2 regions of the Syntrophobotulus glycolicus DSM 8271 genome follow, and region 1 is predicted to be linked to the other one. Evidence: riboswitches for the same ligand, from Rfam matches in the RefSeq annotation. Region 1 holds a riboswitch; the other holds the start of a gene.
What was found. Region 1 has a riboswitch for cyclic di-GMP ahead of SGLY_RS07500 (cell wall-binding repeat-containing protein). Riboswitches for the same ligand answer to the same signal wherever they lie in the genome.
Positions count from the first base shown of each region.

Region 2: it holds a riboswitch for cyclic di-GMP, as region 1 does, so the genes downstream of both, SGLY_RS08030 (glycoside hydrolase family 5 protein) here and SGLY_RS07500 (cell wall-binding repeat-containing protein) in region 1, are expected to answer to the same signal.

Region 1 covers NC_015172.1:1,513,621-1,518,813, forward strand. The annotation lists gene SGLY_RS07485 (metal ABC transporter ATP-binding protein) at 1-774, shown strand; gene SGLY_RS07490 (metal ABC transporter permease) at 776-1,699, shown strand; gene SGLY_RS07495 (metal ABC transporter permease) at 1,683-2,792, shown strand; cyclic di-GMP riboswitch class I at 2,872-2,955, shown strand; gene SGLY_RS07500 (cell wall-binding repeat-containing protein) at 3,069-4,595, shown strand; gene SGLY_RS07505 (bifunctional diguanylate cyclase/phosphohydrolase) at 4,757-5,193, shown strand, end outside.
Region 2 covers NC_015172.1:1,638,916-1,644,108, forward strand. The annotation lists gene SGLY_RS17115 (polysaccharide pyruvyl transferase family protein) at 1-556, shown strand, start outside; gene SGLY_RS08025 (nucleotidyltransferase domain-containing protein) at 561-1,748, shown strand; gene SGLY_RS08030 (glycoside hydrolase family 5 protein) at 1,818-3,362, opposite strand; cyclic di-GMP riboswitch class I at 3,379-3,454, opposite strand; cyclic di-GMP riboswitch class I at 3,488-3,563, opposite strand; gene istB (IS21-like element helper ATPase IstB) at 3,808-4,539, opposite strand; gene istA (IS21 family transposase) at 4,539-5,193, opposite strand, start outside.

The DNA.
Region 1 (5,193 bases):
ATGGAGAGAGTGGAAAGAGAAAGAGAAGATTATGCGGTGGAATTGCAAGACCTCACGGTTGCCTACGACGCCAAACCGGTTTTATGGGACATTGATCTGAAAATTCCCCAGGGAAAGCTGATGGCGGTGGTCGGGCCCAACGGCGCAGGCAAGACCACCTTGATCAAAGCAATGCTGGGGCTGCTCAGACCAGTTTCCGGAGCTGTTCGCTTTTTGAATGGAAATGACAACGGCGGCGATCTGCGCTCCCTGAAAAACCGCATTGGCTACGTTCCTCAAAGCGGCAGCGTAGACTGGGATTTCCCGGCAACCGTGCAGGACGTCGTACTGATGGGCTGCTATGGAAAGCTCGGCTGGATCAGGCGGCCCCGTAAGGCGGATTTGGCGCTGGCGCGGCAAACCCTGCAAAAGGTCGGCATGGCGGAATACGCCTCCCGTCAGATCAGCCAGCTTTCCGGCGGGCAGCAGCAGCGGGTGTTTTTGGCCCGGGCCCTGGTGCAGGAGGCGGAGGTCTATTTCATGGACGAACCGTTTAAAGGGGTGGATGCCCAGACGGAAAAAGCCATCGTGCTGCTCTTAAAGGAACTGAAAGAGCAGGGCAAAACCGTCGTAGTGGTCCACCACGACCTGCAGACCGTCGCCAACTATTTTGATTGGGTGACACTGATCAACTTGCGGGTGGTCGCCAGCGGACCGGTCGAAGAGGTTTTTCATGAGGAAAACGTGCAAAAAACTTACCGGAGCACCGGTAAGCTGTTAAGGAGCACAGTGTGAAATGAAAGCCTTGATTTTTCTGCTTAACGACTATACCTTTCAGACAGTCGCGCTGGGCTCGGCCCTGTTAGGGCTCATCAGCGGCGTGCTGGGAAGCTTTGCTGTGCTGCGCAGGCAAAGCTTGCTGGGCGACGGAGTTTCCCATTCCGCCTTGCCCGGAGTGGTCCTGGCTTTTATCCTGCTGGGCAGCAAAAACACGGAAATCCTGTTGTTGGGCGCCCTGGCCTCCGGACTCCTGGCCACACTTTTAATCGTCGGCATTGTCCGGTACACGCGGATCAAGTTCGACAGCGCCCTGGCGCTGGTGATGTCCGTATTTTTCGGGCTGGGCCTGGTGCTTCTGAGCTATGTGCAAAAGATCCCCAACGCCAACCAGGCGGGACTCAAGCGTTTTATCTTCGGCCAGGCATCCACGCTGCTGCAGGGTGATATCATCCTGATGGCGGTTTGCGGAACGGTCCTGCTCGCTCTTGTCGTCCTGTTCTGGAAGGAATTCAAGCTCTTTACCTTTGACGGTGACTTTGCCCAAAGCCTCGGCTTTTCGCCGCAAAGGCTGAACCTGCTGCTGTCGTTTATGATCGTCCTGGCCATCATCATCGGGCTGCAAACGGTGGGTGTTATTCTGATGAGCGCCATGCTGATCGCGCCGGCCGTTGCCGCGCGCCAGTGGACCAATAAGCTGTGGAAGATGGTCCTGCTGGCCGCCGTTTTCGGCGCAGTGTCGGGCGTGGCGGGAACCACGGCCAGCTCCCTGGCCCCCAAGCTGCCCACCGGGCCGGCGATTGTGGTGTGTGTCAGCACGATCGTTGTGATCAGCGTTTTATTTGCCCCGGGAAGGGGCGTCCTGCACAGACTGTATCGGCACAGAAAAAACAAACTTTTATTGCGGATGGAAGGAGGCGCGTTCCATGTCCCCACACCTTGAAATACAGCTCATTGCCGTGATCGTGGCAACGGCTTGCGCGCTCCCCGGTGTGTTTCTGGTGCTGCGCGGGATGTCTATGATGTCCGACTCCATTACCCATACCATCCTGCTCGGCATCGTGCTGGCGTTTTTTATGACACATGACCTGTCCTCACCCTTACTGATCATCGGCGCGGCTTTGATGGGCGTCGCCACCGTTTGGCTGACCGAAATGCTGAGCCGCACCCGGCTTTTGGCAGAGGACGCCGCCATTGGCGTCGTGTTCCCGCTGCTGTTTTCCATCGCGATTATTCTGATCACGCGCTACGCAGGCTCTGTACACTTGGATACCGACTCTGTGCTTCTGGGCGAGCTGGCCTTCGCGCCGTTTGACCGGATGATTGTGGGGGGAGTGGATATCGGTGCCAAAGCCCTTTACATGACGGGCGCTCTGCTGCTCATCAACCTGGCGGCGATTAGCCTGTTCTTTAAGGAGCTGAAGGTGGCGACCTTTGATCCGCTGCTGGCGGCCGTTCTGGGCTTTGCCCCGGCCTTGGTGCATTACGGCCTGATGACGCTGGTTTCGCTTACCGCGGTCGGCGCGTTCCAGGCAGTCGGCTCTATCCTGGTGGTGGCGTTCATGATCGGCCCGCCGGTCACGGCATATTTGCTGACCGACGATTTGAAACGGATGCTCATGCTCAGCGGACTGATCGGCGCCGCCAACGGGGTATTCGGTTACCAGGCAGCCGCTTTCCTGGACGTATCCATCGCCGGCTGCATGGCAGTGGTGACCGGAATCGTCTTCCTGCTGGCGTTCGTCTTTGCCCCGCGCCGCGGACTCGCCAGCTCCCTGCTCGGACGCCGCCGCCGGAAAATAGAATTTGCCAAAATGACACTCCTTCTTTACCTCTGCAACCAGGAGGCCGGCGCAGAGGAAATGAGGAAAGAAAGAATTGACGCGATCCTGGCGCAGTTGCATTGGAGCGAAGGGTTTACCAGGAAAATCATGGTGATTTTGCAAAAAGAAGATTGCCTGGATTTTACAGGGGATGCCGTTAAACTGACTGCCGGCGGGTACTCAGCTTGCAAGAAAAGTTACGAAGCGGGATGAGATTGGTTCTCATTTCTCATTGACAACGGTCAGGATTTTCCGTATCATTATCTCGAAAAATGAAATGAAAAAATAATGATGACGATAAGAGCACACCTTCCGAAAGGATGGGCCGCAAAGTCACGGGTCTAAAGCGATTTGCCAGGATTGCCGGACTGCCGAAACATGGATGAGAGTGAAATGAGCATCTATGCTTCAAAAAGATGCTTGTTTTTTTATTTTTGAAAACATTTCTTCAAATCATCTTTATTTTCATTGCGGGAAGGGGAAAATCTTGTGCGACACTTGAGAAAGCTTTTGAGGACCGCTTTATTCACACTTATGTTAATATTGTTCATGGCAGAGCCGGCCTTTACCTATGCCGCCGGCAATGAATGCCGTTTGGCCGGTCAGGACCGCTACGCGACGGCAGCCGCAATAGCCCGGGAGGGTTGGACACAATCCGACTATGCCCTTTTGGTGAGCGGAGAAAATTTTCCCGATGCTTTGGTTGCGGCGCCCTTAGCAAAACAATATGGGGCGCCGATACTCCTGTCCCAGAAGAAATGCCTGCCTGAAGTGACAAAACAAACATTGAACGATTTAAAGATAAAAAATGTCATCCTGATCGGCGGCCAGGGGGTGCTGTCCGCTCAGCTTCAGGATGAGCTGCAGGATATGGAGATCCGTTCAAGCCGGCTGGCCGGTGAAGACAGATATGAAACAGCCATCGTTGTGGCAGACCAACTTACCGATATTTCGGAGGTCGTGATCGCAACGGGGGAAGATTTTGCCGATGCTCTCTCAATTTCCTCTATTGCCGCCGCTAAACATATGCCGGTTATTCTGGTGCCGAAAAATAACATCGGGAGTGCCACCCAGACCTTTATCCGAAAAAACAAGATCAGGAAAACTTATGTTGTCGGCAGCCCGGATTTGATCAGCGACCGGGTAGCGGAGCAGTTTGCCAAACCGGAACGGGTAACCGGAGCCACGAAATACGACCGGAATATCAATATCATCAAAAGATTTCAAGCCGGGATCAGCGAAGATAATGTGTTTTTAGCAACTGGAAATAACTATGCCGACGCTTTGGCGGGAGCCGGTTATGCCGCAAAAATCAATGCTCCCATTGTCTTAGTCAGCGGCAATATGAGCAGATCGACGAAAAGTTATCTGTCATCAAATCTATCCGATAAAAATGTCTACATTCTGGGCGGGGAAGGAGCGGTCAGTGCATCGATCTTTCATACAGCCGGCAGCCGGGGAGACCAAAGCAATTCCAGACGGGAAACGACAACAGATCTCCTGCGGGAGCTTGGGTCTAATGAAGCAAAGTACGCTCTGGTCTTTGGCTCAACAGACAATAAAATGTATCAAAGCGCCGCTGAAGCGCAAGAGAATATGGTTGAGATCAGGGTCGATGTATGGCAGATAAACACCGAAGGGGAGAAATCTCCCGCAAAGTGTACATTGACTGTCAATAAAGCGATAGCGGATATGATCAGCTCGGTATTTGAGGAAATATTTGAAGGCGGGGAGAAATTCCCCATATACAGTGCCGAGGGATATGTTTGGCGCGGTGATGATACTTCGGAGCATAATTGGGGTTTGGCTGTTGATCTCAATCCGAACGAGAATGCTATGATCAACAGCAGCGGGGAGGTTGTAGCCGGCTCCTTTTGGGATCCCCAAAAGAGTCCCTATTCCATCCCGGAGGATGGCGATGTGGTCAAAGCATTTCAAAAATACGGCTTTGCCTGGGGCGGTAACGCCTGGAAGTCGTCAAATGATTATATGCATTTTTCTTATTTGGGGAAATAAAAACGGATTCGGGCGAGAAGGGCGAGATAGGCCTTCTCCATCAGATCAAGGAAAACAGATCAAAGGGTCCCGTACAGCAGATGAAAAGAAAAGATCTGGCTGTCCCGCAATTTATTTGATAAAATTGGACTAAAAACCGGCTTGATTTGATGGGAGCGACTATGGAAACTTCTGCCCTGTTATTAATTGCCTCACTCGGGGCTATTTCTGTTTTGCTGATGCTGTACGCCTACATCTTTACGTTTGACCACAGGCTTTTTCTCGGCCTGTGGTTTATTGGCTGGGCCGTCATTGCCTTGAATTATAGTCTGGATGCTTTTTTCCCTGACTTGCTGAGACAAAACCGCCTGATTTTAGGTCTTAGTCTGAGCTCGTATTTCTGGGCAAATCTTTTGATCTCCTGGGGCACGTTTATCTTCCTGAAAATCAAAGCCGGAATGTCGCTGCTGCTCACTGCGGGAATGGTTTGGCTGTTCTTTTTTATCTTTCTTTTCGCAAACCGGAGCGGGTCTGCTTTGCAGATGATTCAATATACCTGTTTTGCGGTGTATGTCCTATCCTCCTGGGTGGGCATAGCCATGATCAGATCCGCCGGCAG
Region 2 (5,193 bases), 130 kb from region 1:
AATCTTGAAAAAATACTTTACAAATAATAAAATCTTAATTGCTCCAGATATGGCCATGTATATAGAACAAACGAAAGAGGGTAAATGTGTTCGTGAGGGCGCGGTAATATGTTTAAGAAATGATAGCGAAAGTATTTTAAAGTCTAAAGACCGTAATTATATTAAAGAATGCCTGGATAAATACTACCACAAGGTAACAGAAACAGACACTTGCTCCTATCGAAATATTATTAACGAAAATGAACGAGTTTTGGAATTAAAAGCAAAGTTATTTCAATTTAAACAGGCAGAAATGGTAGTAACCGATCGTTTGCATGGTATGATATTTTCGGCCTTTACAGGTACTCCCTGTATCGTAATAAATAATTATAACTATAAGATATGTGGAACGTATCACTGGTTAAGGCATTTAAATTATATAAAATTTCTTAATGATCTAAGTAATATAGAAAAAAGCATTGATCAGTTAATTGCGTTGGACGATAATATAGAATACAATAATGAATTTACAAAACAATATTACGCCAAAATGACAGAAGAACTGACAAAAAGATAATTAATTGATTGAACTTTTTGGAGAAGGTATGAATACAATCCAAATAAAACTTCTTAATTTAATAAATTCCGCAGTAAATGGTCAAAAGATTAAATCCGATTTGTTTCATAACGTAAATCAGAGTGAGCTATTGAATTTAGCAATGGAACAGAAAGTTTCGGCCTATTTATATACACTAGTCGGAAAAAAATTTGATGTTGGACTATTGGATGAGAAGATAAAAGAAGAATGGAAGAAATCTACAGTGATGATCGCAGTTCAGCAATTATCTATGTTTGCACAGATAAACAATATCATAGGATTGTTTAAAGCGAAAGGAACACCTGCAATTGCACTAAAAGGTATTGTTCTTAAACAGCTTTATCCGCAGCCCGAGCTTCGAAGTATGTGTGATCTTGATCTATTAGTTAAAATAGAAGATATCCCAAAAGCAATTGAACTGATGAAGAGCTTTGGTTATCAAATCCCCCCAGGTTTTGATGTGAATGATCCTGGACATATGCATATTGAAATGTATAAATTAGGGTATATTACTGTAGAACTTCATAAAACGCTTTGGAATCCACGTTATATGAAAAAAAGAAATAACCCGTTTCCATTAGAACGTATTTGGGACAATGTTCGCGTTATAGAGATCGGAGGCATACAATTAACAGCTTTATCACTTGAGGATGAGTATATAAATATGGTAATACACTTAGCTACTCATCTTATTTATTCTGGATGTAATCTCAGGCAACTTTGTGATTTTGTTTTGTTTTTTAATACCTATTATGATAATCTGGATTTTCATTACATTGATTCTACTATAACGTCAATAGAGCTTTTCAAGTTTTATCAATATCTTCTTCTTACTTGTCATTTATTTTTTGGATTAGAAATATCCTTAAACAGCAATTTAGATGATAATTTGCCCGAAATGCTCATGAATGATATTTTTACTAGTATGAACAAGACAACCGATACGGAAAGTTGGTTAAAACTTACCGGGCGTTATCCTTTTTACCGCAATAATCAATTGTTTTTTCCTTTTGTTTTTATGATAGAAATAGGGAGGCAATGGATTAAATATAGAAAAAATTTATTACGTAGTATATATTGCGCCAAAGAATCTTTTAAAAAATTTAATGCAAGAGCCAAATTGCTAAAAAATATTGGGCTACATGTAAAAATCAATAAAAAGTTCAAATAAACAAATAGGTTAATCAGGTACAATCAATGTCGCCTAATTAACCTATTTCGATATTATTGAATCGATACCTCAGTTTGTTATCTCAGAAGCTATTGTAAATCCGGTTCCTGTCTTGTCTATCGAATCAGGGATCAAAGCGTCTAATACCTCAAGACGGAACATGCCTTTCCATGGAGCAAATACGCCGAAGCCCGCATTGAATTCCCAATAAGTCCATGAAATGTTTCGTTCTTCTGCTGTTTCGCGTACAAAATCTGTCCATATGGCTCTATCATCGGAAGGGGCTAAGTTATAAACACCGAATTCGTCCAATATAACCGGCCTATTGTTAGTTACAGCCCAATCCGCAACTAAATCAAATAGATCAGAAATCGCATACTTTTCTTTAACGGTCCCTGACCACGGGACTCCTTTTTGGCTCTTCAAACTGTCGAAAATCCAATCAGTTCCTTGGTGGGTAAATGCTATAGGCTCATAGAAGTGTATGGAAACAATAAGATGGCGGTCGTTTTCAGGAAGCTCAAGCATATTGACACTTCGAACTCCGCTCCAGCGGGTATGCGGTACAATTAGGTTTCTTGTTGGATTTGTTTCCCTGATTATGGACAAGGACTTCTGAAGGATTGAATTTAACTTCTCTGATCCAATATACCAGTCAGGTTCGTCTAATATTTGAAAATATAAATTATCGGAATACTGGCTGTAACGGTTGGATAGCTGTGTCCAAAAAGCAAAATAACGTTCCTCGTCTAATTTTTTGTTTGTTCCTTCAGTCAAAATTGGATAGTTATGGAGATCTAGAATAACATTTAAGTCCTTAGCCAGTGCTTGTGCAATGGCTAAATCAACTAACTCCAAATAGTCTTCGTTGATCGTATAGGGTGCCGTCTCCAAAGATTGATCGTTCAGTTTTATGGGTAAACGGATATGATCGAAACCGCTGTTTCTTATTAGATCCAAATTTGATTGATTTAAGGTATTATTACCTTCTTTTAAAGTGCTGAGAGAAGTTGTATAGCTCACACCCTTACGTAGTCCTGGTACGGTTGGGCATGTCTTAACCTCATCCGATTTAATCCTAATAGCGTCGATCCAGAGAGAACCAGATTGTCCATGTTCTGTTTCCAGATCAAAACCATAGCTGGAAAATGGAGCATTGCCCTCTGGATCAACCCGATAAGATAAATTAAACCATTTTCCTCTGACTAACCCTTCATCATTATGAAACCAAGACTCATCTCGATTTCCCTCAGAATCAATTGAATAAAAATATATGCGATTCAGATTCGAGCTTTTGGGGATAAATATCCAGTATTCTATACGATCTCCAGGATTTATAGTTTCTGGCTCAGGGCCGGTAATGACATATTTGGTTGAGCCGGAATATTCAATCCTAAGAGATTGTTTCCCTTCATAAGCTTTAGCTGTGTCAGTCTGTAGTGTACAGCTTCCGACATTCTCCTGAAGAATAGCGCTTCCACTCCATCCATCAGTCTGCCCGGATTCGAACGAATAAGAGAAAGCTGTTAAACTAAAAACGTTTTGAGGATAAACACTTAATGAAAGGGCAGCGATCAATATAAAAACCGTTAACTTTTGAAAAAATCTTTTCATTTTTGAAACCTCCATCTTTGGTAGCTGGCTGCCATGTTACAGGCCCTTTAGCTTTGCGTCGCTGCTTTTCAGCAGGTTTGCCATTGTCAGTATTGAGCTTCAAAGAGAAAACAAAAAAAACTAACTTTGGTAGCTGGCTGCCATGTTACAGGCCCTTTAGCTTTGCGTCGCTGCTTTTCAGCAGGTTTGCCATTGTCAATAATAGTTTTAAACAAAAATACGCTTTCCTATTACAAAAATAGCATATTATTCTCATATAGTAAAGACTTTCCTAGGATAATTTCATAAAAATATAAAAAATGAGTCAATTTGGGGATTCATAGCTTTTTTAGCCCGAATATCTTGTTTTTGGCGAATTATTATTCCATTAGTAATGGTTCCTGTTCTTTTATTTGTAAGCAGTCAAGCAAAATACAGAGTTTTTCGCCACAAAGTGCAGAGTTTTTCAGGTAATGCTTTTGCGGTGCTCTAAGCGGTAACTGTTGCCCGTCATGTTGAGGATCTCGCAGCGGTGAATCAGACGGTCTAGGATAGCGGTTGTAATGGTCGCATCGCCAAGGAACTCGGCCCACTCGTCAAACCCTTTGTTGGATGTAATAATCAGCGAAGTGCGCTCGGCCATGGAAGATACAAAGCTAAAGAACAGATTGGCCTCTGCTGGCGAGAGCGGCATAAAACCCACTTCATCAACAATTACCAGCGCAGCCTTGCTTAGATATTTGAGCCGCCGTTTGCTGGCCCCGGAGATTTCGGCCGTCTTGAGAATCTTCATCAGGTTGTCTAAGGTTTCAAAGGCCACCGCATAGCCCAAGTCCAGCCCCTTCACAGCCAGGGACAGAGCAAGATGTGTTTTTCCAACGCCGGGAGGCCCCAGAAAACAAACGTTGTACGCTTGCTCAACCCAAGTCATATCGCTCAGTCGCAGCATCTGCTCCTTGGAAACACTGCGCTGGAATCCAAAGTCAAACGAATCCATGGTTTTCTCAGCCGGTAAGTTGGCTCTGCGGCAGCGCAACAGATTTTGCTTTTGTATCCGAAGCCGTTGCTGTTCCTGCAAAAACAGCTCTACGCTTTCCACGGGGGTCAAGGTGTTCTTCCCAGCAAAAAGTGCTTCAAAATCTATGGGGTTCATGCGCAAGTCGGAAAGCAGTCCACTTACCCGGTCAATGGGGCGCATTATTTAGCACCTCCCGCCTTGGCATAGACGCTAAGGGAGCGCTTTTGCGTTGTCACATGGTATTTTGCACTGCTCACCGGAAGGAGCAGCGCTGGCGGTTCGGGCTGTTTAGGGACCCTGTGCTCCAGATAGCCTTTTATGTAGTTGGCACTGTAGAGTTTGCTGTCATGACAAAAATCAGCCGCTTCCAGGACAGCCTCAATACCATACTGGTCGCAGAGTGTGTGGATCAGTTTAAACTGGTCTCTGGCATACCGGGATTTCTCGGTACGGATCTCCTGGAGGAAATCATCCGCCTTGCCAAGCAGAAGCACGCCTAGTGCAGCTTGCATCTGATCCAGGGAACTGGTCCTATCGCGTTGGTGGCTTGTACTTTGGATAAGCAGACCTCTCCCGCTGGAAAGGCGGTGCTCGCAGATTGGCTCTCCAAAAACCGTCTGGATGAATAACATGCCGTCCTTAGGCACAATGCAAACCTCTTTCTGCCTGTTGTAAGTGCCAAGCGGAACGGAATATCGGTTGCTGTCATAAAGAATGGTATTGTCCTTGCGGACCGTTCTGCAAAGGGTGGCGCCATGAGTTTCTGCGCACTCGACCAGTGGACGCAGGTGTTCCCGTTCTTCGGCAAAGACTTCCGCAGGAACGCGCTTGGTT